Regions from separate parts of the Evansella sp. AB-rgal1 genome, predicted to be linked through region 2. Evidence: predicted binding sites of a transcription regulator. Region 2 holds the regulator's gene; each other region holds the start of a gene.
The links. Region 2 encodes Rex, which represses fermentation and respiration genes when NADH is low (regulators of the CRP and FNR family bind a similar motif). Its sites were predicted from a motif close to TTGTGAAATATTTCACAA; they were not measured.

Region 1 (8,357 bases), on a different contig from region 2:
ATGGTAACAGTGGACCTAACCTGTGGACAGTAGGTTCACCAGGTACATCTTCTAAAGCTATTTCTGTAGGGGCATCCACACCACCAATGAGAGTTCCTTATTTAACAACAGGGCCTAACGATGAGAATGAAATTCCGATTCAACCTATGCAACGGGCAAAAGATTGGATATTAAAAAGAGCATATCCACTAGAGTTCGTAGGTTTAGGTAAAGAAGAAGACTATTATCAAAAAAATGTTCAAGGAAAAATCATATTAGCAGAACGAGGACAGATAAGTTTTACATTAAAAGCGAAAGCCGCGCAAAAAGCAGGGGCAGAGGCACTAATTGTATATAATCATACAGATGGCGACTTTGCTGGTATGCTAGAAGAGCAAACCGATTTTCCAGTAGTGAGTGTTTCGAAGGAAGTAGGAGAATCGTTAAAGAAAGACCTTAAAAAAAGGGACATATTCATAAGAACCATTTATAGGGAAGAAGAAGACTTTATGGCACCGTTTAGTTCACGAGGTCCCGTGACACATACATGGGATATAAAGCCTGACATTGTCGCGCCAGGTGTTGCTATTGACAGTACGGTACCAAAAGGATATTTAGATCTAAATGGAACAAGCATGGCTGCCCCACACGTAGCGGGAGCAGCAGCCCTTCTTAAGCAGAAGCATCCAGATTGGGGTCCGGATCAAATAAAAGCAGCATTAATGAATACAGCTAAACCAATCAAGGACAAAGAAGGGGTACTTTATCCACCTCATGTACAAGGGACAGGTAGAATTCAATTAATAGATGCACTAAATTCAAAAACTCTCGTATACCCCGGGTCTCTTACTTTTGGGAAATGGTTAAAGTCAGATAGCCGTTTGGAGAAAACAGTAGAAATTACCATTGAAAATCATTCGGATGTAAGAAAACGATATACAGTAGAACCACCATTTCAGGTTCCTGATGGAATACAATGGAAGGTACCATTTTCTTTATATGTATCTCCTGGAGATAAGAAAACGGTTCCTGTAACGATGGATGTGTTTCCTTCCTTATTCACAGAAGGGATTTATCATGACAATATAAAGGTGAAAAGTTTTGATGAGACGATTGAGATCCCTTATATGTTTTTTGTAGAAGAACCAGACTATCCAAGGATGATGGCGTTTATGTTTGAACAAACCGCAGAGCCTGACACATTCCATTATGAAGTGTATCTTCCAGGTGGAGCAGATGCATTTGGCATCGCATTATATGACCCTGACACCTTTCAATTTATTGACTTTATTGATGTTCAAAAAGACATTGAAAGAGGGATGTTTGAGCAGGACATAAAAGTGGAAGGAATACAACCAGGAATATATAAAGCACTAATTTTTGCAGAAAAAGAAGGACATGAAGATACAGAAGAAAGAGACATTTACATCGGTTCATGGGAAGACTTTGATTAACTAGATCCTCGAAGATATTCTCTCTATAAAGAATGGAGGCTGGGACATAACGAAAGTGTAACATTGAAAATACGAACGATAGGTAACCTTAGCGGAGTATATTTCTGCAGCGAATAGGATACCAAGAATCATTTCGTTCGGATTTCTCTTTGCTGAAAACACTTTTGACCCAGTCTCTGTTTTCATACAGAATAGGTGTATAGCCAGAATGTAAATAGTGTTGATAGGTAGGAAAGAGCCGTAGTGTACAAATTTTTCACTAAAACTACGTTAAAAATGCTGCTTATAATATTTGTAATATTCGAACTTTATTTTTTCTTTAAAAAGTATAGGACACTGCCTATTTTTTATGTATAATAGGAAATGTGTCTGTTATGTGAAAAATGTAGCAAAACTCTGTGAACAAGAAAGCGCTTAACCCTGGTGAATGGCATAAATTTCATGTTGATCAATTCCTAGTAGTAATTGACAGGAACTAAGCTGTATTGGTACGATTACATAGGATATTACGCATGTAAACATAATTCGCTTATAAACCCTAGTAAGGGTGGGAAACCAATGTCTCAGCCACCTAAAATACCCCAAATAGCAAAAATGGTCGGTTTAATGTCTACTATTAGCTCCTATTTTGTTGGCTCCATTCTTCTAGGAGTGTTTGGAGGTAGTTGGTTAGACAATAAATGTAACACAAATGGATTATTTCTTGTCCTAGGTGCAATAGTAGGGATGGGGGCAGCGATTACTGGGATATACTTTGCTGTGCGTAAATTTATGGGAGAAGAATCTTAATGATGGAATTTCATGCAATAGCTAAAAGGTATACCTTTGTAACGATAGGGATTATTCTAGTATTTCTTATATTAGCATTAGTCTTACCAAATAGAACATTCTATATGGGGGTTACATTTGGTGCTAGTTTTAGTTTGTTAAACTTAGTAAATACATATATTCAAGTGAAGAAAATAGGAGAAGTTCTAGAAGGAGAAAAAAAACCTAGTCTTCTTATATTTGGTACGTTAACAAGGATTATTGCTGCTGTAGCTGCTGTAGCCATTGCTTTGCAATTTCCTGAATATTTACAAGTCGAAGGTGTCATTATAGGTTTAGCAATAACCTATTTCATTATATTAATTGAACCTATGTTTCACATTAAAAAATTGAATCAATGACGTACATGAAGAATTGTGTACAACCCTAGAGATGCAAAGAAAAGAGGTGAAAATGGTTGGATAATAAAAAACCAGTAATAGAGCTTTTTGATAACCCGTATTTGAAGGTAGATCTCACAGGAATATTTATGACCACTGTTGTCATGTTAATAGTATTCTTGATTCTCTTCTTCTTGTCGAGGAAAATAAGAATGTATCCGACAGGTGCACAGAATGTAGTAGAATGGTTAGTTCAATTTGTGAAGAACGTTATTAGTTCCTCTATGGATTGGAAGCAAGGGAAGCACTTTGTTGTTCTAGGTGTTACATTAATCTGCTATGTATTCGTAGCAAATATGATAGGTGTTCCGTTTGAACTTGCGACAAAAACCGAGCACTACGTATACTGGCACTCACCAACAGCTGACCCGCTTCTCACAATCTCTTTAGCTGCCTTTATTATCATATTAACGCATTATTATGGTTTAAAACTGAAAGGGCCAAAAGAATATGGGAAGGATTATTTCCGCCCAGTACCATTCTTGTTCCCATTTAAAATTATTGAGGATTTCTCCAATACCCTCACATTAGGAATGCGTCTATATGCTAACGTTTTTGCTAAAGAATTAATTATGGTAATGTTAGTTAAACTTGGAGTAAGTAGTCTTGCATGGGGTATATTCGCATTTATACCACTCGTTCTGTTCCAAGCATTTGGATCATTTATCGGTACACTTCAAGCCTTCATTTTCTGTATGCTGACAATGGTTTACATGTCACATAAAGTTAACGAAGAACATTAAAGTCATACGATTAATAAAAAATCGTATCACTTAACAAAGCTTTTATCACTCTTGGTAATTTTGCTCTTATTTTTTTTAGAGCGTTACAAATAAAACAAATAATGAATGGGACTTAAAGGAGGATATTTATCATGGAATTTCTTTCAGTAGCAATAGTTGCAAGTATCGCTGCAGTAGCAGGTGCATTTGGTGTAGCAATCGTAGTACGTAGTGTAGTTCAAGGTGTAACTCGTCAACCAGAAATGAGAGGGCCACTTCAAACACTTTTATTCATTGGTGCTCCATTAGTAGAGGCGATTCCTATCTTTGCAATCGTTATTGCCTTCATGTTATTAGGTAATCTATAAGTAACACATGAAATGATATTATGGCGGAGAACGTTACATACTTAATCTTCGCCATTCCTTTTATGTAAAAAATCGATACATGTCCTTCTAGGAAAATATATTTTTTGAATAGCATGTACTCGTTCTTACCACATTTTAATGTGTTTTTCTTATTATTACTGTTATGAAGGGGGCGAAATCGTTGTTTGAGTTACATGATATTGCATGGATAAATGCAGGTTATCAGCTATTAGCATTTTTGGTTCTCATGTTGATACTTAAAAAGTTTGCGCTTGGACCTATCATTAATATGATGGAAAAGCGTGAAGTTCATATCGCTGATCAAATTAAATCTGCAGAAAGTAACCGTAAAGAAGCAGAAAAATATTTAGCGGAGCAACGGGAAGCCATTCAAGATGCCCGTCGTGAAGCAAAAGAAATAGTTGAAAATACGAAGAAATTTAGTGAGCAACAAGCAGAAGAAATCCTTGCAACTGCGAGAAAAGAAGCGGAACGCTTAAAAGAAACTGCCGTTGCGGAAATAAATCAAGAAAAAGAACAAGCTATCTCCGCTCTTCGTGAGCAAGTTTCTACCTTGTCTATCCTTGTGGCATCCAAAGTGATTGAAAGAGAGTTGGATGAAAAGGAACAAGAAAAGCTCATCCAAGAAACTCTTAGAGAAGTGGGCGAAGAGCTATGAGAAGACATCCAGTAGGTTTTCGATATGCGAGCGCACTATTTGAACATGCACAGGAAAACTACCTATTAGATTCAATAGAACAAGAACTAAGTGATGTTTCACAAGTATTTCAAGCTACGAACCTTCTTGACGAAGTGTTTAATCATCCTAAGATGACATCTGAGGAGAAGAAGAAAATTGTTAGAGAAAGCTTTTCGTCGAAAGTAAGTGATGTTGTAGTTAATCTTCTACTACTCTTAATTGATAATAGAAGAGAATCCGTATTCTTCTCCATTGTGGAGGATTATAAAAAGTTAGCGAACGAAGCAAAAGGAATTGCAGAAGCTACAGTTTACACTGCAAAGGCCTTATCAGATGATGAAAAGGAAGCTGTTGCCCAAGTCTTTTCGATAAAGACTGGTAAACAAAAACTTCTCATCAATAATATCGTAGACAAAGAAATCATTGGCGGATTAAAAGTGAGAGTCGGAGATAGTGTCTATGATGGAACTGTTGCAAGTCAATTAGAACGCATACAAAAGCGTATGATATATGGGAACGTTAGCAGATAGGGGTGAACGTAATGAGCATCAGAGCCGATGAGATCAGCTCTTTAATAAAAAAACAGATTGAAGGATATCAATCTGAAATTGAAGTGAACGATGTTGGAACCGTCATCCGCGTAGGGGATGGAATTGCCGTTGCTCACGGTCTCGAAAACGTTATGGCTGGTGAGCTTTTAGAATTTTCTAACGGTGTTATGGGTATGGCACAAAACCTTGAAGAAAACACTGTTGGTATTATTATTCTTGGTCCTTACACAGACATTCGTGAAGGAGACGAAGTTCGTCGAACTGGCCGTATCATGGAGGTTCCAGTAGGTGAACAATTACTAGGACGTGTAGTTAACTCATTAGGTCAGCCATTAGATGGTCAAGGTCCAATTGAGACAACAAAAACTCGTCCTATTGAAGCGCCAGCACCAGGAGTAATGGATCGTAAATCAGTACACGAGCCATTACAAACAGGGATTAAATCTATTGATGCTTTAATTCCAATTGGTCGTGGTCAACGTGAGTTAATTATCGGTGACCGTCAAACTGGTAAAACAGCGATCGCTATTGATACAATTATTAATCAAAAAGATCAAGATATGGTTTGTATTTATGTAGCAATCGGACAAAAAGAATCAACTGTGGCAGGCGTAGTAGAAACATTACGTCAACACGGTGCATTAGATTATACAATTGTTGTTACAGCAAGCGCATCTCAACCAGCACCGTTATTATTCCTAGCGCCATATGCTGGGGTAACTATGGGTGAGGAGTTCATGTATAACGGAAAGCACGTTCTTGTTATTTATGATGACTTAACAAAACAGGCATCTGCATACCGTGAGCTTTCGTTATTACTTCGTCGTCCTCCAGGTCGTGAAGCATATCCAGGGGATGTATTCTACTTACACTCCCGTTTATTAGAGCGTGCTGCAAAGCTTAGTGATGCGAAAGGTGCTGGTTCCTTAACAGCATTACCATTCATTGAGACACAAGCAGGGGATATTTCAGCATATATTCCAACAAACGTTATTTCCATCACAGATGGACAAATTTTCTTACAATCTAACTTATTCTTCTCGGGTATTCGCCCTGCCATTGATGCAGGTCTTTCAGTATCCCGTGTAGGTGGTTCTGCACAAATCAAAGCAATGAAAAAAGTAGCAGGTACGTTACGTCTAGATTTAGCTTCGTATCGTGAACTAGAAGCATTCGCTCAATTTGGTTCGGATTTAGATAAAGCGACACAAGCGAAACTAAACCGTGGTGCCCGTACTGTAGAAGTATTAAAACAAGGTTTACACCAACCACTTGCTGTAGAAAAACAAGTTATTATTCTTTTTGCTTTAACGAAAGGTTTATTAGATGACATTAAAGTAGATGAAATTCAACGCTTTGAAGCAGAATTATTTAGCTTCCTAGAACATAATAACCGTGAACTTCTTGATGAAATCAAGAACACTGGTAACCTTCCTGATGAAGGTGAAATGAGAAAAGCGATTGAAACTTTCAAACAAACATTTACGGAAGCATAAAAGATAGAAATGACGAATGAAAATATAAAAGGTTGGGGAAAAGGTAGTATGAATTAATTCTCCTCCCTTTTAGAAGTTCGTTAATAAAGGTGGTGAACAACGGTGGCATCATTAAGAGATATAAAATCAAGAATCGGATCGACGAAGAAAACAAAACAAATTACGAAGGCGATGCAAATGGTTTCTGCAGCGAAACTAAATCGCGCACAATCAAAAGCAACTTCCTTCGTACCATATACTGAAAAAATTCGTGAGGTTGTAGCAAGTATTGCGTCTGGTACTGAAACGAATGTCACTCACCCAATGCTCGAAGCTCGGAGTGAGGTAAAAAAGACGGCATATATTATTATCACCTCGGATCGTGGATTATGTGGTGCTTATAACGCAGGGCTACTTCGTAAAACGATGCAAATTATTAATGAACGACACGAATCTCCGAATGAGTACGGAATCATTGTAATGGGTCGTATAGGTCGTGATTTTTTCAAAAAACGCGGTATGCCTATATATCAAGAAATCATCGGATTACAAGATCAGCCTGAATATGCAGAAATCAAAAACATAGCTTCTACAACGATTGATATGTTTACCGACGGCATATTCGATGAGATTTATGTTCACTATAACCACTTCGTGAGTGCCATTAGTCAACAAGTTCAAGAAACAAAGCTTTTGCCACTAAATGAGTTTTCATCCGATAATGAAGAAGACACTGGGAACAACTTAGAGTATATTTATGAGCCAAATGCAGAAGTGATTTTAGAACAATTGCTACCACACTACGCAGAGAGTCTTATTTACGGAGCATTACTCGACGCAAAAGCAAGTGAATTCGGAGCTCGTATGACAGCGATGAGTGCTGCAACGGATAACGCATCATCGAGAATTGATGAATTAACGTTAGTATATAACCGTGCAAGACAAGCGGCCATCACACAAGAGATTAATGAAATTGTTGGTGGAGCTTCCGCACTTAATTAGAATAAGGCTTGTAAAAATAAGGCAAGAATTTTTACAACCTAACAAGAATTGTGTCATTTAGGAAGTAAGGAGGAAAGAAGATGAATAAAGGAAGCGTCACTCAAGTAATGGGTCCGGTTGTAGACATTCGTTTTAACCGTGGTGAATTACCTGAGATCTATAACGCATTAACTGTACAAAAACAAGCCCAATCTTCAGGTGAAGTTGACGTGAACCTTACGTTGGAAGTAGCTCTCCACTTAGGAGATGATACTGTTCGAACGATCGCTATGTCCTCTACTGACGGCCTTGTAAGAGGAATGGAAGTAGTAGATACAGGAAGCCCGATTTCTGTACCTGTAGGAGACGATACACTTGGTCGTGTTTTCAACGTATTAGGTGAGAATATTGACTTAGACGCGCCACTTTCAGCAGGAGTTAAGCGTGATCCTATACACCGTCAAGCTCCAGTGTATGAAGAATTATCTACTGAAACGGAAATTCTTGAAACTGGAATAAAAGTAGTAGACTTATTAGCACCATATATTAAAGGTGGAAAAATCGGTCTATTTGGTGGTGCGGGTGTAGGTAAAACCGTATTAATTCAGGAATTAATCAACAACATCGCGCAAGAGCACGGTGGTATCTCTGTATTCGCTGGTGTTGGTGAGCGTACTCGTGAAGGAAACGACCTTTACTTTGAGATGAAAGATTCAGGCGTTATCAATAAAACAGCAATGGTTTTCGGTCAAATGAATGAGCCTCCTGGAGCACGTATGCGTGTTGCCTTAACTGGTTTAACAATGGCTGAACACTTCCGTGATGAAAAAGGTGCAGACGTACTTCTTTTCATCGATAATATTTTCCGTTTCACACAAGCAGGTGGCGAGGTATCTGCCCTTTTAGGACGTATGCCTTC
Region 2 (8,357 bases):
TCTGCAATGATAAGGATCGGACGACCTTGTTGAACAACTTGCTCAAGCACAGGAAGTACCTCTTGGATGCTTGCGATTTTCTTATCAGTGATTAGGATATAAGGATCTTCTAGAACTGCTTCCATTTTATCAGAATCAGTTACCATGTATGGAGATGCATATCCACGGTCGAATTGCATACCTTCTACTACTTCAAGCTCTGTAGTGAATCCTTTAGATTCTTCTACAGTGATAACTCCATCGTTACCTACGCGCTCCATAGCTTCTGCAATTAATTGACCTACTTCATCGTCTGCAGCAGAGATTGCAGCAACTTGTGCAATAGACTCTTTGCTTACGATTGGGTTAGAAATCTTTTGAAGTTCTTCAACTGCTACTTTTGTAGCCTTTTCAATCCCTTTACGGATACCCATTGGGTTCGCACCAGAAGTTACGTTTTTTAAACCTTCAGAAATCATCGCTTGTGCTAAAACAGTCGCTGTAGTTGTACCGTCACCAGCGATATCGTTTGTTTTGCTTGCAACTTCAGATACAAGCTTCGCACCCATGTTTTCAAAGTTATCTTCTAATTCGATTTCCTTTGCGATTGTTACACCGTCATTTGTAATTAATGGAGAACCAAATTTTTTCTCAAGAACTACGTTACGACCTTTTGGTCCAAGTGTTACTTTTACAGCATTAGCCAAAGCGTCCACACCGCGTTTCATTGAACGACGAGCGTCTTCACTGAATTTAATTTCTTTTGCCATGCTTCTCAACCTCCTATTGTCCTATGTAGTATATATAATGTTTCCATTACCGTATTAGCCAATAATTGCTAATACATCACTTTCACGAAGAATTAAATACTCTTTACCTTCATATTTCACTTCAGTTCCTGCATACTTTGAGAAGATAACGGAATTACCAGCTTCTACTTCAAGTGCTACGCGCTCTCCGTTTTCAGTAACTCGTCCAGTACCTACAGCAACAACTTTACCTTCTTGTGGCTTTTCTTTTGCAGAATCAGGAAGAACGATTCCGCTTGCTGTTTTTTCTTCTTGCTCAACTAACTCAATAACAATACGATCACCTAATGGTTTTAACAAGGAAAACAACCTCCTTTAAAATGTTTATTGCAGTTTGTTATCTTCATTAATAACATCCTGCCGTTGATTTTGTTATTATTAGCACTCGGTTAACTTGAGTGCTAACACAATTATTATAATAATCAAATGCTTTTTGTTTTGCAACCTTTTTGAATCATTTTTCTATTAATTTTTTCGACAAAATTATTAGAAGAAATTTACATTATAATTTCGTCCTATCATCTACAAAATATACGTACAATTAATGAAAATTCCTAACAAATTTTTTTCATATATTTTAAAAGATATTTTGTAAGAATTAAAAAAATAAACTCTACATCGCTTTATTAGTGTATCTTCTTGCACCTATGGTACAATGATTTAAGTTATTAACAATTGCACATTTTTTTATTCTATTTGGACATCCAACAAAGTATATATGATAGAGATTCATTACACAAACTAGACACATTGGTTACATATCTTAACTTATATGTAGGAAAAACTATACTAATTTTTGAACAAAGGAGATAGCACGTTGACAAAAAGATATTGGCTTATTCTCATCAGTTTTATCATTATGCAGCTCGCTACTTCGGTCACAGCTGCTCTGCTCGTGTTCTTTGGATTTTCTGGTACATTCGATGAACTTATCGGCACTACGGTATTAATTACATTCACATTGGGATTCTTTGTTATTCTATTTTTAACACTAAAAACAGAACCTGACTTGGAATTTTCAAGGGATAAAGCTAGTGGAAGCGAAACGGTGCTTTGGTCTATTTTAGGAATATTCATGGCCTTCGGAGCTCAAATATTGGCAAACTTCATTAACATATATGTACTTGGAATTGAACCAGGATCAGAAAATACACAGGATATTGTTGGCTGGGCTAACGCCGTTCCACTAATGATGATCGTTGTAGCCATTTTCGTTCCTATTATGGAAGAAATCGTGTTCCGCATGGTTATATTCGGCAGTTTATTTAAACGATATGGCTTTTGGATTGCTGCTCTTTTAAGTGGACTCATTTTTGCTGTTGTTCACATGGATTTCAAAAATTTAATTGTATATTTAGCTATGGGTATTGTTTTTGCGTTCCTTTATGTAAAAACAAAGCGTATCATCGTTCCAATCATGGCACATGTTGGTATTAATTCGTTCGTAATGATTGTTCAAGTAGTTTTTGGAGAAGACATACAACGACTTATTGATGAAATGGATAACATCCAAGCTATTATTGGAGGGCTTTTCTTATGAAAACAGCTAGATTTACTGGTTATATGTACTTTTTAATTGCAACTGTCTTTGTTTTCTTTGCCATCCAACAACACAACAGAACTGGAGAATGGGATTTTATTACTTTGTTACTTATTGGTGTAGCTGCCATCGACTACATGATTGCTTTCCGTTATTTTTCAGCATTAGGTAAAGGAAAAGATAAGAAATAGTGTTAGAAAAAACGCTTAAGCATCGTCGCTTAAGCGTTTTTGTTTTGTGATTGTAACTTAGCTGTGTCCTGTTTTTGCTGCTTATTATACTCTCTTCCCAACAATATCCCTGTTGGAATTGAGATAAGTGTTAGGATTCCGATTAAAAGAAATCCTTCATTAATTGCTTGTAAACTTGCAAGATCAATCTCTACATTACTGGTTGTTATTATTTGCGCTCGTCTTACTTCAAAATAGATGGAAATAAATACAATCCCTAAAGCTGAACTCATTTGTCGTAAAACATTATTCATAGCTGACCCTCTAGAGATAAATTTATCTGGGATTGAGTTCATTCCCGCTGTTGTGGAAGGCATCATACTTAACCCCATTCCAATACCACGTAGAGCATTTAATGCTACGATAATCCATAATGCTGTTTCCATGGAAAGAAATCCTAAGAATACATTTCCGACGGTAACTATTGTTAGTCCTAGTGTAACAATAAGTGATGGCCCATGTCGGTCTAGCATTCTACCACCAATACTCATAAATATTCCTGAAAGTAATGCAGCTGGTAAAAAGGTTAACCCTGTCACAATAGCTCCATAACCGTACACATTTTGAAGTAACAGTGGAACTAAGAATATCCCACCAAACAAACTGATGGAACTAATACTAGAGATCCAAACACTGTAGCCGTATGCTGGTATCTTGAAAATTGACAAGTCCAGTAATGGCTGTTCTTTTTTGTTTTCTATTTTTACAAAAAGAATGAGCGCTACCAATCCGAATAGGATTAAAAATACATTCATGGGTTCTTTTAAATGAGCTAGCTCCGAGACCCTACCTAGTGCAAAGAGTATGGCTCCTACACCGAGGGTAACAGTTACAAATCCAGATGAATCAAATGAAATATCTTTTACTTTTGCTGTCTGTTTTAAATATACATAGGAAAATAGGATACCTATAATTCCCGTTGGTACATTACAAAGAAATAACCACTGCCAAGTTCCCATTTCTATGATAAATCCACCTAATGTGGGCCCAATCGTAGGTGCCATCATTGCAGCAACTCCATATATTCCTGTGGCTAATCCCCTTTCTTTTCTTGGGAAAACCTCAAAAATTAGAGCCATCGCAGTTGGCATCATCAGCCCACCACCTACTCCTTGTAAACCACGAAAGAAAATTAGTGATGATAAATCCCACGATAGAGATCCGAAAATCGACCCTAAAACAAATAAGGCAAGACCTGCCATATATAATTGCTTTTTACCAAACTTGTCACCTAAGTACCCAGTCACAGGCATCGTAACACCCATCGTTACCATAAAGATGGTAATAACCCATCCTGTAGCAACAGCATCTGCCTGGAAAACGGACATTAAATGAGGAACAGCAGGATTTAACATACTATTATTTAAAATAACTGTAAACGTTCCGAGTAAAACTGTTATTACAACTAACCACTTTTGTGGTACTTTACTCAAATAAAACACCTACCTCACCAATCCATTGTTTCGATACACGAAACATACCCTTCTACTATACCATGATATCAGCCTACTGTGAACGTAGTCTAGTAACAAAGCATAGGAATTAATAACGGATCTCAAACTCTGGATGATGGATGATATGTCACAGCAGAAGGTAATATACTTAGTTAATCTTCATAAGGACAATTTTAGCTCATTTTAACCCGTTTTGTCCTTATGAGCTCTTCATAAGGATAATTCCAGATACTTCCAACTCGTTTTTGTCCTTATGAGCCCTTCATAAGGACAACTTCAGATACTTTCAACTCGATTTTGTCCTTATGAGCCCTTAAGTTGACTCTTTATATATAACAATTCGCCAGGTCCATGCACTAGCTTGTCTATTAAGCCTTTGTGTTGAAATCATCCAAAGCTATACACTAACCAACAAAAAGTGTCTCATTAGACTAATCAGCCTAATAAGACACTCTGAATATGATTACATTGGATAATGACGTAAGAAGTAAATAAGCGATTGTAATTCTACCGACAAATCAATATGATGAATTCGAACATGGTCCGGAACAGACAATCTTGCAGGTGTGAAATTCAAGATACCTTTAATCCCTGCCTCTACAAGCTGATCCGCAATAATCTGAGCAGCGTGTGCTGGGACGGTCAAGATTGCCACTTCCACATCGTTTGCTATTTTCTCTTTAATGTCGTCCAAATGATAAATGGGAACGCTTCCAATTTTTTGTCCTACTTTCGTTTCATCTACATCAAAGCCCATTTCGATTCTCGTGCTATTACTCTTTGTAAAATTGTAATTTAAGAAAGCAGTACCTAAATTACCTACCCCTACCAAAATTACCTTCGTAATTTCATCTTGGTCTAACGTTTTTCGGAAGAATGTTAGTAAATAATTTACATTATACCCGTACCCTTTTTTCCCCAATGCACCGAAGTAAGAAAAGTCTCTACGGATTGTAGCAGAATCTACTTTTACTGCATCACTAAGCTCCGAAGAAGAAACTCGATGTTTCCCTGATGCTTGTAAGCTTTCTAAAAAACGATAATATAATGGTAACCGTTTTGCTGTTGCTTGCGGTATCTTCGTTTGATCAACATCCATATATTTTCCTCCTACCCATATAATATTTTTATTTATAAAAGCAAGACTTTTCTTCAAGTAGATTTCCTTATGATGTAATAGCCTTTATTGCTCGCGCTTAAAATCCCCGTTTTTTCCACCAGTTTTTACTAATAAAAATGTCTTTCCAATAACCATGCCTTTGTCTACTGCTTTGCACATATCGTAAACAGTTAATGCAGTAGCAGAAGCTGCAGTTAATGCTTCCATTTCCACGCCAGTACTTCCTTTTGTCTTTACCTTAACAGTTATATGTAAAATGTGTATTTTCTCACTTATCTCCCAATCAAAAAGAATATCAACTCCTGAAAGGGCTAAAGGATGACACATTGGTATCCATTGAGATGTGTTCTTCGCAGCCATGATACCTGCAACCTGCGCAACAGCTAACACGTCCCCTTTTTTCATAGTCCCCCCTTTTATTCCTTCGTATATTTTCTTATTCACTTCTATACTACTTTTTGCAACTGCAGTTCGAACAGTTTCACCTTTATCGGAAATGTCCACCATTTTTGCTCTACCTTGCTCATTAAAGTGTGTAAATGAACCCATGGTGTACCTGCCCCCTTCACTTCTTCTATTGTACTATTAGTTCACAATCTGTACAAACTCTTTCTTTTAGGTTGCGACATATGTCTAGATTACTGTACACTTACTTTGTGAAATGTATGGATTATACAGTGAGGATGAACGTTCATGATTTTATTGCAATGTGTACAGTTGTCCAAATCGTTTGGAGCTGAAAAAATATTATCAAATGTAAAACTAGAAATTCAAACACGTGATCGAATAGCTTTAGTAGGTAGAAACGGCGCAGGTAAATCAACGTTACTAAAGATCATAGCTGGAGAGCTTTCTTACGATACGGGAGACTTAATTATTCCTAAAGATGTAACCGTCGGCTATTTAGCCCAAGATAGCGGTCTCACTTCTGAACGATCCATTTGGGATGAAATGCTAACCGTCTTTAGGCACCTAAAAAAAATGGAACAGGACTTGCGGAGATTAGAAGAAAAGATGAGTGATTCCCAAAGTCCTAGTTTTACTAAAGTTCTAGAAGAGTATGATCAACTTCAGATGGACTTTAAAGATAAAGGTGGCTACCAATATGAAGCAGATATTCGTGGAATTTTATCAGGATTGCATTTTTCTCAATTTGATTATAGTACAAAGGTCAGCTCGTTAAGCGGAGGGCAAAAAACAAGACTCGCTCTTGGGAAACTATTGCTGTCGAAGCCTGATTTACTTATCTTAGATGAGCCGACCAACCACTTAGATATCGATACGTTAACTTGGTTAGAAGGGTATTTATCTGGATATGACGGCTCCATTCTTGTTGTCTCCCATGATCGATATTTTTTAGATCGAATTGTTAATCAAGTGTATGAGCTTTCTTTCAATCAGACGAAAAAATTCACTGGTAATTACAGTAAGTATTTAGAAGAAAAAGCCAAACAGTTAGAAATAGAAATGAAAAAGTTTGAAAAGCAACAAGGTGAAATTAAAAAGTTAGAAGATTTCGTGCAAAGGAATATTGCTCGTGCTTCCACAACAAAACGAGCTCAAAGTAGACGGAAACAGTTGGAGAGAATGACCGTCATGAATCGGCCCATCGATGACGACAATTCTGCTAGTTTTCGTTTTGAAATTGAAAAACAAAGTGGAAATGATGTTCTTACCATTAATGACCTAAGCGTTGGTTATGATGACGAGACTTTGTTTAAAAATATATCACTAAGGCTAACACGCGGTGAAAGTGTTGCTTTAATAGGGCCGAATGGGATTGGGAAATCCACACTTATTAAGTCAATTTCTCAAAAGCTAAAACCAATTAGTGGCTCTATTCAATATGGAAGTAATGTATCTATAGGTTACTACGATCAGGAACAAGCGGAGCTTACCTCTAACAAAACAGTATTACAAGAGCTATGGGATGAGTATCCCCTTACACAGGAGAAAGATATTCGAACTGTGTTAGGAAACTTCCTTTTTAGCGGAGAAGATGTCTTAAAGATTGTTGCTGATCTTAGTGGTGGAGAGAAAGCTCGTCTTGCTTTAGCAAAGTTGATGATGCAAAAAGCTAACTTATTAATTTTGGACGAGCCTACAAACCATTTAGATATTGATAGTAAGGAAGTTTTAGAATCAGCATTAATCGAATACCCAGGTACGCTATTATTCGTATCTCATGACCGTTATTTTGTAAATCGAATAGCAACACGTGTCGTAGAATTATCTTCCACAGCAATGACTAACTATTTAGGTGATTATGACTATTATTTAGCCAAGAAACTTGAACAGAAAGAATGGGAAGAACTAGAACAAGCGAAGGCTGCTAATTCTGTCGCGAAGGATCAAAATGTTGGGGATAAACAAACAAAGAACGATTATGAGCGGGAAAAGGAATTAAAGAAAAAACAGCGACAAAGGCAAAGACAAATTGAAGATCTAGAGAAAAAAATAGAACAAGAGGAAGAAAAAATATCTGTTTGGGAAGATCAGCTATGTGACCCTGACATTTATCAAGATCATGAAAAATCGCTGGAAATTAACGAAGCATTAGAATCATCTAAGAAACATATTGAAACATGGTTAGAAGAATGGGAAGAACTTCAATTAGAAGAAGACGAATAATAGGCAATTCAGTCATTAAGGGCACTGAAAAAGTACGGCATTTACACTTTTTCAGCGCCCTCTTTATTAGCTCTTTTTTCTAATGACCACCCATAGCAAACACTTAGAGTTACAAACATCGACGTAGCCGCTGCAACAATTCCAGAATCATTTAAAACTAATAACGCTAAGGAACCTACAATACAACAATAGATAAGAAAACTTTGTGTATCGCTTAATTGGTCTTTTTTTCTATTCCATAACACAAGTCCAATAAAGAAATAACTCGTGATAAAAAGTTGTGTCCAATACGAGATCTTAAATATTTTCCAGTTCATTTGAACCTTTCGTTGAATGGTGTTCCAGATAGTTCCGAACTCTCCTGAAAGTAGTTGATCAAAGGCAACGTATATATGACTTGCCGGTTGTGCTCGTTGTAAAACATATAATCCAGCTAGTAAACTTATAAAAATCCCCCCCATGATTGCAACATTTATCATCCACTTTTTTTTCTTAAGAAACAGTTGATATGTTAAAAATACGAGAATAATCCCTGTAGATAAACTTGCACCTGCGTTTGCACCTAGTTTAGACGTTCCAAGTACAACGACTAAT
Region 3 (8,357 bases), on a different contig from region 2:
TGTAATGCTCAAAAGGGGGTTCATCAAAAAACTGAACTTGAGCTTGTGAAATCATTGGGAAAATGAACATGAAAGCTAATGTAGACAATGCAATTTTCTTAAACATATGTTTTACCTCCATTTAACCTAGTTAATTTTTCTTATATAGTTTGTAACAATGAAGTTAATACCATGTATATAAATTTAATATTTTTCACTTTTAGGTTTGTAGTGAGGTATTTTCAATAATAAGGCTACCCAGAAAATACTTGTATCAGACTATCTTGTGATACTAATTTTGATTGATGATATTAAGTTCGTTTCAGTCCTGGAGTAAATATCAATGTTTAACATACCCAATAATAAAACAAAAAAGCCCGTTATGATTATGGATCATAACAAGCATAAGTCGTACTAATTATACGAAAAACTGCGATGACTAATTTCAACTTACTTTACTTTCACTTTATAAGACATTCGCTTCCATTGATAATAAAGAAAACATCCAACACAAAAACCTAATAACGCAATAATAGATGCTACTAAAACCATGGAAACAAATAACCAACCTATCCAATGTCCAGAAGTAAAGAGAGTGAGAAAGCCAATAGAAAGTAACGAAGCAGCAATTGTCTGATTAAATCTTGTAAGGACAATTGATTCAGTATCATCATGTGAAAAATCTTTCTTTAGTAATGAAGCGATTCGAAAAGCTACATTTGCTTTTGGCCCTATAAACAATGAAGCATAAACAAGTAGTAATGTTATTCCAACAACCCAATTGCTTTGAAATAAAATTGCTATAAGGGTTAGACTCGCTAGCATAATTTGATTTGCTTTTACTAACGTAACGGGAACTTCCTTCATAAAATACCTCCTAACATAAATATTTAATACATATATGATTAGTATGAATTATCTCAAAAAACACCCCTCACTTCAATTTTAAAGTCTTAATGTACGAGAATTATTTGTATTTTCATTACATATTTAGTATAATACAAAAATTGTGTGAGCATTCATTCCTAATTTACTATCACTTTTTTCATTATTTCATAAACTAATGATAAGGAAAATCAAACAAAGGAGAGGAAAATTTCGATGAATTATACTCTATCTGCCTTTGAGAGTAAAGAAGATAAAAAGAAGGAAGAAATTATCGAAGAATTTGAAGATTTAGAATTTCAGATATTCCGAATGCGTGAAAATATAAAAGAAATTGCGAAACGTAGCCAAATACTAGGTATTGATCAAACAAAGGAACAAAAATGGGTTATTGTATATGCTGAAGATGACGGTAATTTATGTAAAATAATGCTACATGATTGTGAAACTCCGTATAATGGTAAATGGGATTTTAGTATACATGCACAATATGATGAAAACAAGATTCATATAGACGATATTCGTGGTGAGGAAAACCGAGGATTCGGAACTGTTTGTATGAAGTACTTAAAAGAACATGCCGAAGACCAAAATGTACAATACATTACTGGCGATATTGTCAAACGTGATTGGGATCACCTTGATCGATTAATTCACTTTTATAAAAAGCATAATTTTCAAATCGATATTGAACACGAAAAGAAACAAGGAGAAATTTATTGGAATCCAAGCTTTTAAAATCACTACAGAAAAAATAAGGGAGATTCGAGAGTCTTAATTGGCTCTTTACGTCTCCCTTATTTTCATAAATTTTAATTAGATCTTAGTTTCTTCATTGACGATTCCTGTAACAACGTTATCACAGGAATAGTTAATAAAGAAGTTATTACCATTGTAGTCCCAGCGCCTGCTAACAGTACCCCCACTCTTCCAACTACAAGTGTACTAACAGGGATAAACAATACACCTAAAATAAACATACTCCATGAAGGAATAAACTTTATCCATGCTTTTATTTGGTTTAGCTGAGAAATCCAAATTACATAAATTAATTGGAATAAGATAAGAATGCCACCGAACATTAGAAATGAGTACAAAAACGATCACTCCTTCTATGTCATTCTTATTGTACTTTCTAATTTACCTACATCGACACCTAAATCCAACATTTTATTTGTTAACCTCGTATAATACGTTCCTGTTACTCTTCCATACGAGCCTCTTAATATTTCTAGTGCATAGTGATCTGGAGGGGCAATCTCTTCTTCTTTTGATACTACAGTAAAAGAAAAGATATCCTTATAAACCTTATTATTTATTTCTACATCAAGAAAAATTGGCCTATAAACATCATCTAATACACCTTCGCGATCAAGTAAGTAATCTAATGCTGCGATAGGTAGCTCATACACAATTCCTTCTACAGAATCATCCGTTTCTTTGATATCTGCTCTCCCTCCATCAGGTCTGTGAAGTGAAAAAGAAAGTTCATATTTTTGTAATTTCCCTACACCGATTACCTTTTTAAAATAATGCACTACATCGTGAGTAATAAACCTTTCCTCATCCATGCAGGAACCATATGCAAAGTAATAAAATATATCCGGTCTATTAGACATCCATTGATATAACTTCCAGTCGCCCGAAGCTATTCGTTTCTTAAGCATATGCTGATTAGAAGTATTCATTACATAAACAAAAGCTTCAAGTACTCCCTCATCTGTATATATTTCCTTCTTTTTGCGAATGTATAGGTTTTCCTTTCTTGATTCATCATACCCTTCTAATTCATCAAGTTTTTCCAAAACTTTCTCATTAATCTCATAAACCTCTCCATAAGTAACTCCTATTTCTTGATCAGTTATCATAGGATAACCCATGCCTGTATCGTATAATGTACCGTTAATCGAAGCTTGTGAGATAAGAAGTTTACTATCTTCTAATAATGAATGATTATATTCATGTTTCCGTAAAGTTCCATATACAAAGACCCTATATTTTAGTTGCACAATAATCTTCTCCTCCCACAAACCATTTCTACCTATTATAAAGATAAACGTGGCATATGAACAACACAATTATATAATATGCAAAAATACTTGTTAAGTAACACTAAAACTTACGCATTTTCTAATAAATCAAATCGCCTCTTTATTACTGTTTCGAGATTCTCTTCTAATTCACTTAAATCTCTTTCTAACCTAAATAACATGGAAGATACATTTTCTTTCATTTTTAAAGCTTGGTTTAATGCATCTGAAATTTTCCCATGAACCATCCAGTCAACAATTAAACTATTAAAAAAATAATCAGCAAAAGATAACATGTTCCCTATTTCTAAATTAACATGAAAATGATTTTTAATATCTAATAATTCTTCTTGAAAATGTCTCAATTGACTTTGAACTTTATGTATATGATCTCTCGCTTCATCTAGATGACTGTGTTTGATTGCAGTTGTAATCATACCTCCACCAAACATATCAAACGTTGACCAATTTTTCGCCTTATCTAGTGATCCTATAGCAACTTTTAAGCTATTAAAAGCTGAACGACCAGCTGAAACCGCTTCATGATACTCCTTTACCATTGACTCCATTTCTGCCTCTTCTTCCAGTAGTTCATACAGTTCTTGTGTCCAGATCGTTGAATCATCTTTAATTAACGTTTCTTTTTCGGAAAGAATTTGATTATACTCCTCCGTACTTCCTTTTACTGTTAATAACAACTGTTGGTATTCTTTTATTTCTTTTTCTAAATCCTTTAAGGTCGTTACTGATTCTTGATACTTCAATTTTGCTGTAAGTACTTCTCGTTTTTCTTCTTCCAATTTCTCCAGCTTTTTTCCTGTAATGGAATAGAATATATTTGCTAATGAAAAACTTTCTAACCTCTCCACATCTTGTTTTTCCTTTTCTAGTAAACTTTGTAAATCTCTTTTCTTCTTCTGTTCTTCAGTGAATAAATTATTTGCTCTTTGTAAATGTTCTTTCCACTTTTTCTGTTTCCGGCAACGTTCCTTTACTTCCTTCAATTTATTATTTAGATCTGTAAACATATAAACTCCTCCTTTTTCTTACATTCTGTTACGTTACAAGATTTAATAATGTTTCACTTTCATTTTGTCTATCCTCGAAAATATGCTTTGAATATTGAAAATAAACTATTTAGTATTACTAAATTTTGTCTGTTTATATTCCATTCGCTTCAGCTTGCTCGGGTTCCTGTGGGGAGTTGCCGCTCCCCCTCCGCCACTAAGTCGCTACGGGATTTCGCCTCTACTCTTACTTCCCACTGATTCCTCGCTGGCTTGCACTCATTCCATAGAAAAATGAATGTTACTAAAATACTTCTTAACGTATTTTCATCCGACATGGTGCGAAATTTCACTTCCATTCATACTATAGGGCTTAGAAATAGTTAAGTCGTCCAGTCCAAAATAAAGAGAAGTGATTTAGACATCACTTCTCTCCATTTGTTTTACTTATTTAATGCCTTTGAACGCATTTTTATATATTTCTACTAACTCAGTTACTAAAGGTAATTTCGGGTTAGCTGTTGTACATTGATCTTCAAATGCACGATCTGCTAACTCTTCTACCTTTGCATCAAAGTCTTTTTGGGCTACGCCACACTCAGCAATACTCATTGGTATGTTAAGTTTTTTTGCTAAATCAATTACTGCTTGAACAAGGCTTTCAACACCTTCTTCTGTAGTTTTTGCAGGTAAACCTAACATTCTTGCAATTTCTGCATAACGCTCATCAGCCTTAAAGTGGCCGTATTTAGGAAACGCAGTAAACTTAGACGGTTTCGTTGCATTGTAACGGATAACGTGTGGCATTAAGATTGTATTAGATCTACCGTGAGCAATATGGAATTCCGCACCTAGCTTATGCGCTAAACTGTGGTTAATTCCTAAGAATGCATTGGCAAATGCCATACCAGCGATTGTAGAAGCATTATGCATTTTCTCACGAGCTAATTCATTGTTGCCATTTTCATATGCTTTTGGTAAATATTCAAATACAAGTTGAATTGCTTTTATTGCTAATCCATCTGTATAATCATTAGCCATAACAGAAACGTAAGCTTCGATTGCATGTGTTAATACGTCCATTCCTGTGTCAGCTGTAACCCCAGGAGGAACTGATTTCACATACGTAGGATCAATAATAGCTACATCCGGAGTTAACTCATAATCTGCTAAAGGATACTTTGTTCCTGAAGATTTATCCGTAATTACAGAGAATGAAGTTACTTCAGAACCAGTTCCAGATGTTGTTGGAATTGCAATGAATTGAGATTTCTTACCTAGGTTTGGATATTTAAAAACACGTTTACGAATATCTAAGAATTTTTGCTTTAAACCATGGAATTCAATTTCTGGGTGCTCATAGAACAACCACATTCCTTTAGCAGCATCCATAGGAGATCCCCCACCAAGGGCGATAATCGCATCTGGCTGGAACTGAGACATCATTTCTGCGCCTGCCATTACTGTTTCTATAGATGGATCTGGCTCTACATTAGAGAATACTTCATATTCCACTTTATCTTGACGCTTATTTAAGTAGTAAAGCACTTTATCAACGTACCCCATTTTTACCATCATTTCATCTGTAACAATTAATACACGTGAAATGTTCGGCATTTTTGCAAGGTACTGTGTTGAATTCTTTTCGAAATAAACTTTTGGTGGAATTTTAAACCATTGCATGTTATTTTTTCTCTTTCCAATCTTCTTATAGTTTACTAAGTTCACTGTTCCTACGTTTTGAGATACAGAGTTTCTTCCGTATGATCCACAACCTAATGTTAATGAAGGTAGAAACCCATTGTATATATCACCGATAGCACCTTGAGATGATGGACTATTTGTAATAATTCTTCCTGCTCTCATTCGAATACCATATTGTTTCATAATTTCGTCATCATTTGTATGAATAACTGCAGAGTGTCCTAACCCACCCAACTCTAACATTTCATTTGCACGTTGGAACCCCTCTTCTGTACTACTTACTTTATAGCAAGCTAACACTGGGCTTAATTTTTCTCTAGATAATGGGTATTCCATTCCTACACCTTTTAATTCTGCAATCAAAATTTTCGTAGCAGGGTCTACTTCAAAGCCAGCCATTTTTGCAATTGTCGCTGCAGATTGACCGACAATGTCACCATTAATTGCACAATATGTTCCTGGTGCAGCACTGCTTCCAGGGAAAACTAACTCTTCTAATTTCTTAATCTCGTCTTTCGTTAAGAAATGGCATTTGTTGTTAATTAATTCTTGTTTCGTTTCATTGTAAATTTCTTTGTCGATAATAACAGCTTGTTCTGATGCACAAATCATTCCATTATCGAATGTCTTTGATAAAATTAGATCATTTACAGCTTGCTTCACTGTTGCCGTTTTTTCAATATAACATGGCACGTTACCAGGACCAACACCTAAAGCAGGCTTCCCTGTACTGTAAGCTGATTTAACCATTCCAGCACCACCAGTTGCTAATACCACAGCTACTCCTGGGTGATTCATTAATTGTTGTGTTGCTTCAATAGATGGCAAACTAATATATTGAATGCAATTCTTTGGTGCTCCAGCTTTCACTGCTGCTTCATATAGAATGTCAGCAGCTTTAGCGCTACATTTTTGAGCGGATGGATGGAAAGCAAAGATAATTGGGTTTCTAGTTTTAATAGAAACTAATATTTTAAACATTGTAGTTGATGTAGGATTTGTTACAGGAGTAACACCTGCTACAACACCTACTGGTTCTGCAACTTCAATAATTTCTTCAAACTCATTTTCAGAGATTACACCAACAGTTTTGTTATATTTAATTGCGTTATGAATGTACTCTGTTGCAAATATATTTTTAATAATTTTATCTTCGTAAACACCACGTTTTGTTTCTTCAACTGCCATTTTTGCAAGTGGCATATGTTGATTCAATCCTGCTAACGCCATTTCCTTAACAATCAAGTCAATAGATTCTTGATCAAAGTTTAAGAATTCTTGATGTGCTATTTTCCCGTTTTCAACTAACTCATTTACCATTTTCGTTACATCTTGTTTTTGTTTTACTTCTTTTTCTACAGTAGCCATTATATGACCTCCCAAAACTTTATTTGTGAATGTTTTCACATAAATAACTTATATTATATCGGAATAACATTGTTATTACTGTTTTGCATTTTTCCTATCGCAATAACCTTCTGTCATTCCCTTACAACCCTATTATAATTCAATTTCCGTGAAATTGTTTGACACATTTGTGAACTGTTTCACATTTTCACTTGATAACGTTTTCAATGTGTCTATTCTGTTAAATGTAATCTTATATTTTTTACTATTTAAAGTGTTTTAACTATCTTAAGTATACTATCAACTCTGATCAGTAGATATACTAAATTATGTCTAAATCGTTTCAAATATTTGACATTGTTTGCCATATTTAAAGTTTTTTAAAACAAATACGAAAAAAAGAAGGTACTCGTATGGTGATAAACACTCGAGCACCTTCTTAACATTTTCTTTTATTTTAATCTATTCAGATACAATTCCATCTAAAATGGAAGTATCAACAAATCCATCTAAATCAGGATCAACATCCATAAATTTCAATTCATACGATGCCGTTGCCCATGCTTGTAATGCATCAGCATGTGTTTCCGTTGTTACTACCATACGCTTCCAAGCTTTTTCTAATACATGTTCAGGAAGACGACTTTGAGTTAAGTTGAAAATTAAATCATTTACAGTATTAAGTGTATCTTCTGTATTTTCGTGCGTATAATCTACAGCTCGTTTATGAGCACGTAACGCTTGCTCAACTGCTTCTGGATTATTTTCTAAGAAACTATTTGTTGTAACAATAACAACACTTGCTAATTCTTCCCCTAAGAAAACGTCATTCCACTCAGCTACTACATTGGCATTGTGTTCTTCCACAAGTAAAGTTCCCCAAGGTTCCGGAGCTGCTGCTGCATCAATTTGTCCTTGTTCAAACATAGCGACCATACTTGCTGGGTTTACACGTGATTGATGTTCTACTGTTCCGCCTAGACGATTAGATACTAGACCAATTTCATTTAACATAATTTCTAACTGTACATTATGCGTACAACCATTACCTGGAGTACAGAAAGACTTACCGTCAAAATCTTCTAGTGATAATATACCAGAATCTTCACGAGATACAATTAATGTCGCGCCATTTGCGGCAGCTCCAATAACAACTACATCGCCCCCGTTTAAAAAGTAGTTAATAGCGGGGCCTGGTCCAACATAACCTAATTGAATATTACCGACATCTAAAGCTTCAATGAAATCATTTCCATTTGGGAAGTGTGTAAAATCTACATTATAATTTACCATTTCTTCTTCAAAGTACCCTTTTTCTTTTCCAATAATACCAGCAGCGTGATCTAAGTTAGGAAAGTAGCCAATTGTAACATCTCCACCTGTTACTTCCCCACCATCTGTTGCG
Region 4 (8,357 bases), on a different contig from region 2:
TGATAAACTTTGCATTAAATTGTACGCACCTCTTATTTTAAAGGAACGAACTACTTGCAAATCCTCACGCTTTAAAAAAACATTACATTGGTAACGCTCTGACAAAATCTCATCCTTTTGCAGAGGGGTATTGACTACGATATCTTTTAATACTTGATGAGCTATTATAATATCTTTAATAGAAATCTTATTTTCAGTCATATTCATACCTTTTAAAATCCTTCCTAACTTTGACCTGCTAAATGAATAGATAAAAATATACTAACATAAACATACATATTTAAAAACACGAAATTTTATTAATATTTTATTTTTTTATCTAATTCAAATGCATGGTTTGCTTTATTTAGTTTATTTTTACTTAACATTGCTCTTTTTTTAAGGAGCAGTCAAGTTACTTGCAACCTCTCCCAGATAAGAGAAAACACTAATTGAGGAATGGTACAATCAATAGACGTATGGTCCATGTTCTCCCACCAAGTTACAAAATCAAAATAAAAAGGATATATCAATTAAGGACTAACCTTTTGACATACCCTTCTCTTACCTTCTCTTACCTTGTCTTACCTGTTCTAATAAAGACCAACTTTTAGAAATTCTTCCCTATATTTATCTGTTAACATTTTTTTCTCCCCTTCAGGTAGAAAAGATGCCTGTAAGCCATTTAGTATAAAGTTACTTATGTCTTTCAACGTAAATTTATATTTTTCCATTATTATCTTATATTCTTTCACAAGATTCGTATTAGAAACCGTTAAATTATCCGTATTAATTGTTATATTGATCCCTTTTTCATAATATTCTTTTAGGGGATAATCCGACCAACTTTTTGAAGCCTTCGTTTGAATGTTACTAATGGGGCACATTTCTAACGGGATTTTTTGATCACGGATAAAGTCATAAATTTTTTGATTTTCACGAAGTCTTACTCCATGTCCAATTCGATTGGCACATAGTTTTGTAACAGCATCGTATATATTCTCGGGCCCACCTGCTTCTCCAGCGTGAATTGTAACTGGAATACCTTTTTTATTCGCATATTGAAAAACTTCAAGATGTAGATATGCAGGATATTCCGCTTCGTCTCCTGCTAAGTCCACTGCCACAAGCCCTTTATGAAGAAAATGGGATGCTACTTCAATAACCTCCATATTTTGTTTTATAGAATGATGCCTCATACAACATGCAATTACACGTGCTTTCACATCGAAAGTCTCGTTACCTCTTTTTAACCCTCGAATAACAGCTTGAAGTACTTCGTCAATCCGTAAGCCTTTCTCTCTATGTTGTTGTGGGGCAAAACGGACTTCTATATACTTACAATTTTGAGCACTAGCTTGCTCAACGATTTCAAAAGCAACTCGTTCTAAGGCTCTTTCTGAGTGAAGAAGCTTGGAAACAAGTTCAAACTTACTTAAATATTCTCGTAAGCTAATACACGACCCATGGATTCCTAAAAGATTACGAAGATCGGTTATATTGTTTGAAGGTAAGGAAACATCTTCTTCAATACTAAGATCAAGAACAGTTTCCGGTTTAATACTACCATCTAAATGAACATGTAAATCCACTTTCGGCAATCTCTCTAGAATAGAAATTGAATCTCCCAACATAAACACCCCTTTCAATATAAACGGCAACTCCCTACAGAAACAAAGATTGACGAAGCGAATGGTATACAAACCAACAATATTAGGAATATTAGATAAGTTAACCACCAATTGAGATTACGTATTTTAAGGTAAGATAATAATAAATAAGAAATTATAAATTTTTTCTATATTACTATCAAATGAACTATTTATCAACTTTATTGTTAGTTTTTTTAGCAAACAAAAAAACAGAGCTTACATTAGCATTCTCTGTTTTTTTACATATCACTAAATTATGAAGTTGCACTACTCTTTTTCCTTAACTCTTTCGGAATATAAATACAGAATGGCTCACTTTCCATATAATCCCCAGTCATAGCAAACGCTCTTGATCTAGAACCACCACACACCTCATTATATTCACACACACCACATTTCCCCTTATAACTACTTGGGTTTCGTAAAGATTGAAAAATGGGAGAATCCCTATAGATGTCAGGTAAAGGAGTTTCCTTTACGTTACCAGTTTTAATAGGAAGTAAACCACTAGGATAAACATCACCAATATGAGAAATAAAGACAAAACCATTACCATCATTTACGCCTTTTGGAGCACGTCCGAGACCACCTATTTTCCCTGTAGAACCATTTTTTAATGCATCTCTATATTGAATGTTACTCCCTTTGCTTTCTGCCTGCTTCTCTCGCATCTTATTTTGGATCACTACTCTACGATAATGTTGTGCTCCAGTTGTTTTTATATCAAAGGAGACTCGCTTAGATAAATCGTAAAGCCACTGAAATACTTTTTCATGCTCGAGTGCAGTAATCATATCCTTTTCTTGCCCACGCCCCGTTGGAACAAGGAAAAACACGCTCCACAATACACAGTTTAGCTTTTCCACTAATTCTGCCATCTCGTCTAAGTGCTCGTAGTTATATCTTGATATGACAGTATTAATTTGAATTGGCATCTCTAGTTCATGCAAGTAGTTGATCGCATTCATGGTAAGGTCAAAAGATCCACTAGTTCCACGGAAATGATCGTGGATCTCTGCATTTGGCCCATCAATACTAAATGCCCAGCGACTTAGCCCAATATCTTTTGCTTTTTTCATTGCTTCCCTTGTGACATTCGGAGTAGCTGATGGGGTCATAGATACGCGGATTCCTTTTTTGATTGCATATGATGCAATATCAAAAACGTCCTCACGCATGAGAGGGTCTCCACCAGTAAAAACTAGCATTGGATTATTCATAGAATGAATATCATCAATTAACTTTTTTCCCTGATCAAATGTTAATTCAGAGGGATCACGTCGATATTGTGCTTCAGCACGACAATGTAAACATTTTAACTCACAAGCTCTAGTTAATTCCCATATTACTATAAAAGGATTCTCATCGTAATTTTGCGGAAACATATACTACCACTCCTAGATAACAATATTAGTATAGGTTCAGCATATCCAAAATACGAACATATTGTAGTGAGGAAAATCACAAACAGTGAATAGTACTGAATTGTTCACATTTTAAAAGTCATCAACTAATTTCTTCATTACTAGAAAATTGGCTGTAATATAACTCTGCATAGAAACCGTTTTTCTCAATCAGCTGTTCATGAGTACCTTTTTCCACAATATCTCCTTTATTCATTACCAAAATAAGATCGGCATCACGAATGGTAGATAGACGATGTGCAATAACAAAGCTTGTTCGTCCATTCATTAGTTCTTTCATTGCTTTTTGAATATTCATTTCTGTACGTGTATCAACACTACTAGTAGCTTCGTCTAACAGTAATATTTTTGGATCTCTTAAAAGAGCTCTGGCGATAGTAATTAGCTGTCTCTGACCTTGAGAGATATTAGTAGCATCTTCGCTTAATACTGTGTCGTATCCTTTTGGTAACGTCCGAATAAAATCATCTGCATAGGCATTATGAGCAGCTTTAATAATTTCAGTTTCCGTAGCACCTTCACGTCCATATGCAATATTCTCGCGTATGGTTCCATTAAACAACCAAGTATCTTGTAAAACCATTGCAAACATACTTCGGACTTCTTCTCTCGAAAGGTCCTTTATGCTTTTATTATCAATTCGAATATCGCCTTTGTTCGTTTCGTAAAAACGTAGAAGTAAGTTAATAATAGTTGTTTTCCCTGCACCAGTTGGACCTACAATTGCTACCGTTTGACCGTGTTCTACTTCAATGTTCATATCATTAATTACTGGGGAATTTTCTTCATATCCAAAATGTACATGCTCAAATGAGACACGACCTCGTAAATTTGCTAGGTTCACGTCTGACACTTCTTCTCTCTTTTCTTCGTCCTCATCAAGAAGAGCAAACACTCTTTCTGCTGACGCTAATGCTGCTTGAATCATATTCGCAACACTTGCTACTTGTACCATTGGTTGAGATAACTGTTGTGAATACTGTATAAATGCTTGTACATCCCCGATTCGTATACTTCCATTTAAAACAAGAAGTCCACCAGCAATACTAACAAATACATATCCGATATTACTTATAAACGTCATTAACGGCATCATAATTCCTGAAATAAACTGAGCTTTCCAACCAGCTTTATATAAACGATCATTTATGGAATCAAATTCTTTGATTGCATCCTGTTCTTGGCCAAACGCTTTTACAACTTGATGGCCAGTAAACATCTCTTCAATATGACCATTAATACTTCCAAGCTCTTTTTGTTGACTCTTGAAATGCTTTTGAGAAAACTGAGCTACTGTTCTTACAACAATAACACTCAATGGAATCGTTATACACACGACTAGCGTTAATAATGGACTAATAACAAGCATCATAATAATAATACCTATCACAGTAATCACAGAAGTAATTACCTGAGTAAGTGCCTGCTGTAAGGATGTATTAATGTTATCTATATCATTCACTGCTCTACTTAACACATCACCATGTTTATGCTTGTCAAAATACTGTATTGGCAATCTTGTTAATTTTTCATTCACTTCTTGGCGCATTTCAGCAATAGTTCGTTGAGAAACTCCTGCCATAATATACTGTTGTATAAAGGCAAAAAATGTAGAGGCACAATACAATATGATTAAAACAATTAATAATTTCCCTATAAATGGAAAGTCCACTCCAGTTCCTTCCATAAAACTATCAAAAAGAGACGAAGTTGCATCACCAAGAAGTTTTGGACTAATGACATTAAACAGTGTAGAAAAGACTGCTGCAATGGCTACGATTATTAATGGCAGTCTTCTTGGTTTAAGATAGCTTAATAATCGCTTTAACGTAACTTTAAAATTCTTTGGCTTTTCTACCTGAAACATAGGACCTTTCCCGGCTCCGGCTCCACTATTATTCGATATACGAGAGGATTTCTTTTTCGATGTCATGCACTCTCATCCCCCGTTCTCTGAGATGCTACAATTTCTTGATAAACAGTGTTATTCTTTAACAGTTCTTCATGAGGACCAATTCCCGCAATTTTCCCTTCATTTAAAACAATAATTTGATCAACATTCATCACAGTATTTATTCGTTGTGCAACCAGAATAATAGTTGCATCTTTCGTTTTTTGTTTTAGCGCTTTCCTTAAATTTGCATCCGTTTTATAATCGAGTGCAGAAAAGCTGTCATCAAAGACATAAATTTCAGGGTTTCGAACGAGCGCTCTTGCGATAGACAATCTCTGCTTTTGTCCACCAGATAAATTTGCGCCTCCTTGATCTATAAACGTAGAAACACCATCTTCTTTTTCGTTTACAAATTCTATTGCTTGGGCTGTTTCCAAAGCTGCAATGATATCTTCTTCAGTAGCTTCTTTTTTTCCAAAACGAATATTTTCCTCAATCGTTCCACTAAATAGAGAAGCTTTTTGTGGTACATACCCTAGCTTTTTTCTTACATCCTTTTGAGTCATATGTCGAATATCTATTCCGTTTAACATGATAGAACCTGCTTCTATGTCATAAAACCTTGGTATAAGTTGTACTAACGTTGTTTTACCGGCACCAGTACTTCCTATTATTGCTGTCGTTTGTCCTGGCTTTGCATGGAAGGATATGTTTTCAATAGCAGGTTTCTCAGCCCCTTTATATCGGAAAGTGACATTCTTAAACTCAAGATGCCCTTGTAAACCAGTCTCTATTGCCTCTTGTATTGGATCTTTCATATCCGGGTTAATCATCAAAATCTCATTCACACGTTTTGCCGATGCTTGTGCCCTTGGGATTAAAATAAAAGCATAGGAAAGCATGATAAGCGACATTAATATCATCATGGCATATTGTAAAAATGCCATTAAGTTCCCTACTTCCATAAGCCCGTTATCAATTCTAATAGCTCCAAACCAAACAATAGCTATATTAGTGAAATTCATAATAATAAGCATAAGCGGGAAGAGAATAGCCATTATTTTGTTTACTTTAATTCCTGTATCCCGAAATTGTTCATTAGCAACATTAAATCTCTGCTTCTCGTACTTTACTCGGTTAAATGCCCTAACCACACGGGTTCCAATGAGTGATTCACGAAGTAATAAATTTAATCGATCCGTTCTTTTTTGTAGTTCTCCGAATAACGGAATAGCTTTTCTACTTATAAAAAATATCGTTCCAGCTAACACAGGTAATGCTGCTAGAAAAACAAGGGAAAGCGCAGGATCACGGGAAACAGCTAAAATAATTCCGCCAATAAGCATCAATGGTGCTCTTGTGACGATTCGTAAAATCATATTTAAAACGTCTTGAATTTGCTTAACATCATTTGTTGTTCTCGTTATTAAGGATGCAGGACCAATTTGCTCATATTCCTGTAGCGAAAAGTTTTCAACGTTAACAAACAACTTTCGACGAACATCTTTTCCAAATCCTAGTGCAACACGTGAAGCTAAAAAGGTTACTAAAATAGTAAGAAGCACAGCAAGAATGGAACATACGATCATCCATCCTCCAGTTTGTAATATAAAAGACATATCATTCGTTACGATACCTATATCGACTACATCTGCCATTAGTGTTGGTAAATATAGTTCTAATAACGTGGCAGATAGAGTTAAAATAACAATTAAAATAACATGTAAAGTGTATGGCTTTACATATTTAATCATATGTAACATAAAATTACCCTTTCTTTTTAACTTTGTATTAGTATTCTTGAATTATTTTTTATCATTATTAAGACATTAAATAAATAATAAGCTCAAAGTAAAGCCTTCGCAAACATCTATCGGTCTATTCTCTCTTCTTTATCATGCGCCTTTCCTTCTATTTTTGTATATTAGCCTTGTAAAAAGAATACCTGTTTAACATTTAAATTTCGACAAAATCTAGAGATTTCCTCCAAACCAGCTAAAAATGAACGATATTTCTCCCACGTTCTCACTAACCACAGACATATAACATATCATGCAGTTTAAATAATGTGATAAAAAAGTAATGATAATAAAATTTTTATGAAATGTACAAGGACAGAAAAACTCCTACGGAACACGAAAGCAGTAAAATCCATGTAAGCTGATAAATAAATCCATGGTTTCCTAGTGCAATAACTTATATTGTTATTTTACAAACATTACTTACATTAAAAATTAGGAGGAATTAAGCTTGGAATCTGACTCAATTGTAAAAAGTCATTTACTAAAACATAAATGGCAATACTTGTTCGGTATGATGCTTTTGTCCATCTCTAGTGTCCTTCAGCTCCAAATCCCCACCTATTTAGAGCGTTTTACAGATAGTGTTCAAGAATCCACATTAACTAATCCCCTCCTTTATGAACTATCTATTAGTGTAGTTCTTGTTGGGTTAGGTGTAGCGACTTTTCGATCATGTAGTAGAATTTATATCTTTCGTTTATCTCGATTATTAGAGAAAAAGGTTCGAATGCGTTTATTTAAACATTGGGTAAAACTCCCTGCACAATACTATAATAAACAACGTATCGGAGACTTAATGTCTCATGCTATTAACGATGTAAATGTAATTAGAGAAGTAGCAATGGGGGGGATTTTTTTAACTATTGAAGTTGTTATTTTAATTGCTGTTGCTGTCACTATGATGGGAACTACAATTAATGCATGGTTAACACTCGTCGTCATCTTACCACTTCCAGGATTAACATTTCTAGCCTATAAATTCCGGTTTAAGATACAAGATCGTTCTACAAAAGTGCAAGAAGCGATAAGTAATCTTACTAGTACTACTCAAGAGTTTTGCTCTGGTATTCGTGTAGTAAAATCTTATAATCAAGAGAAGCAAGAGTTAAATAAGTTCAAGAATGATAATTATCAAAATGTAAAAGCAAACCAACAGTTAATATTAACGAACTCTCTTTTTACATCTGCTAGTATTGCAATAGTAGGTTTAAGCTATTTATTGTCTATCTTTTTTGGCGGATTACTCGTTATGAACAATACAATTTCTTTAGGTCAATTTGTAGCTTTCAATACATACCTATCCTTACTTATAGCTCCTGTTGAAAACTTAGGAAAAGTTATTAATATTCTGCAACGTGGTTGGGCATCCAATATACGGTTACGGAAGATATTCGCTATTGAATCGGAAGTCAAAGATGAAGAAAATGTCATCGATACAGAAATTAAGGGAAGTATCCGTTTCAATAATTTATCGTTCCGTTATCCAGGAAGTGAAGAAAAAACGTTAAAGAATATAAATGTAAATATACCTAACGGCTCAAGTCTAGCAATTGTTGGTAAGGTCGGTAGTGGTAAAACAACACTTATTAACCTCTTACTTAGAATA

Region 1: ACERII_RS22935 (AtpZ/AtpI family protein) is a predicted target of Rex. The motif match lies at 1,808-1,825, and genes of this name have one in related genera.
Region 3: adhE (bifunctional acetaldehyde-CoA/alcohol dehydrogenase) is a predicted target of Rex. The motif match lies at 7,141-7,158, and genes of this name have one in related genera.
Region 4: ACERII_RS06965 (TIGR04053 family radical SAM/SPASM domain-containing protein) is a predicted target of Rex. The motif match lies at 3,081-3,098, and genes of this name have one in related genera.

What each region holds. Positions count from the first base shown of each region.
Region 1 is NZ_JBGUAU010000039.1:1,040-9,396, forward strand. It holds gene ACERII_RS22930 (S8 family serine peptidase) at 1-1,433, shown strand, start outside; gene ACERII_RS22935 (AtpZ/AtpI family protein) at 1,992-2,222, shown strand; gene ACERII_RS22940 (ATP synthase subunit I) at 2,222-2,602, shown strand; gene atpB (F0F1 ATP synthase subunit A) at 2,659-3,384, shown strand; gene atpE (F0F1 ATP synthase subunit C) at 3,516-3,731, shown strand; gene atpF (F0F1 ATP synthase subunit B) at 3,979-4,410, shown strand; gene ACERII_RS22960 (F0F1 ATP synthase subunit delta) at 4,407-4,961, shown strand; gene atpA (F0F1 ATP synthase subunit alpha) at 4,973-6,478, shown strand; gene atpG (ATP synthase F1 subunit gamma) at 6,581-7,459, shown strand; gene atpD (F0F1 ATP synthase subunit beta) at 7,540-8,357, shown strand, end outside.
Region 2 is NZ_JBGUAU010000015.1:124,146-132,502, forward strand. It holds gene groL (chaperonin GroEL) at 1-749, opposite strand, end outside; gene groES (co-chaperone GroES) at 804-1,088, opposite strand; gene ACERII_RS14375 (CPBP family intramembrane glutamic endopeptidase) at 1,606-2,328, shown strand; gene ACERII_RS14380 (YdiK family protein) at 2,325-2,519, shown strand; gene ACERII_RS14385 (MDR family MFS transporter) at 2,549-3,991, opposite strand; gene ACERII_RS14390 (redox-sensing transcriptional repressor Rex) at 4,476-5,111, opposite strand; gene moaC (cyclic pyranopterin monophosphate synthase MoaC) at 5,196-5,681, opposite strand; gene ACERII_RS14400 (ABC-F family ATP-binding cassette domain-containing protein) at 5,826-7,763, shown strand; gene ACERII_RS14405 (ABC transporter permease) at 7,805-8,357, opposite strand, start outside.
Region 3 is NZ_JBGUAU010000037.1:32,223-40,579, forward strand. It holds gene ACERII_RS22590 (CAP domain-containing protein) at 1-106, opposite strand, end outside; gene ACERII_RS22595 (DUF4395 domain-containing protein) at 430-846, opposite strand; gene ACERII_RS22600 (N-acetyltransferase) at 1,081-1,602, shown strand; gene ACERII_RS22605 (hypothetical protein) at 1,677-1,961, opposite strand; gene ACERII_RS22610 (gamma-glutamylcyclotransferase family protein) at 1,977-2,873, opposite strand; gene ACERII_RS22615 (hypothetical protein) at 2,984-3,922, opposite strand; gene adhE (bifunctional acetaldehyde-CoA/alcohol dehydrogenase) at 4,349-6,973, opposite strand; gene ACERII_RS22625 (aliphatic sulfonate ABC transporter substrate-binding protein) at 7,415-8,357, opposite strand, start outside.
Region 4 is NZ_JBGUAU010000006.1:166,931-175,287, forward strand. It holds gene ilvA (threonine ammonia-lyase IlvA) at 1-207, opposite strand, end outside; gene add (adenosine deaminase) at 573-1,610, opposite strand; gene ACERII_RS06965 (TIGR04053 family radical SAM/SPASM domain-containing protein) at 1,886-3,016, opposite strand; gene ACERII_RS06970 (ABC transporter ATP-binding protein) at 3,138-4,922, opposite strand; gene ACERII_RS06975 (ABC transporter ATP-binding protein) at 4,985-6,712, opposite strand; gene ACERII_RS06980 (ABC transporter ATP-binding protein) at 7,200-8,357, shown strand, end outside.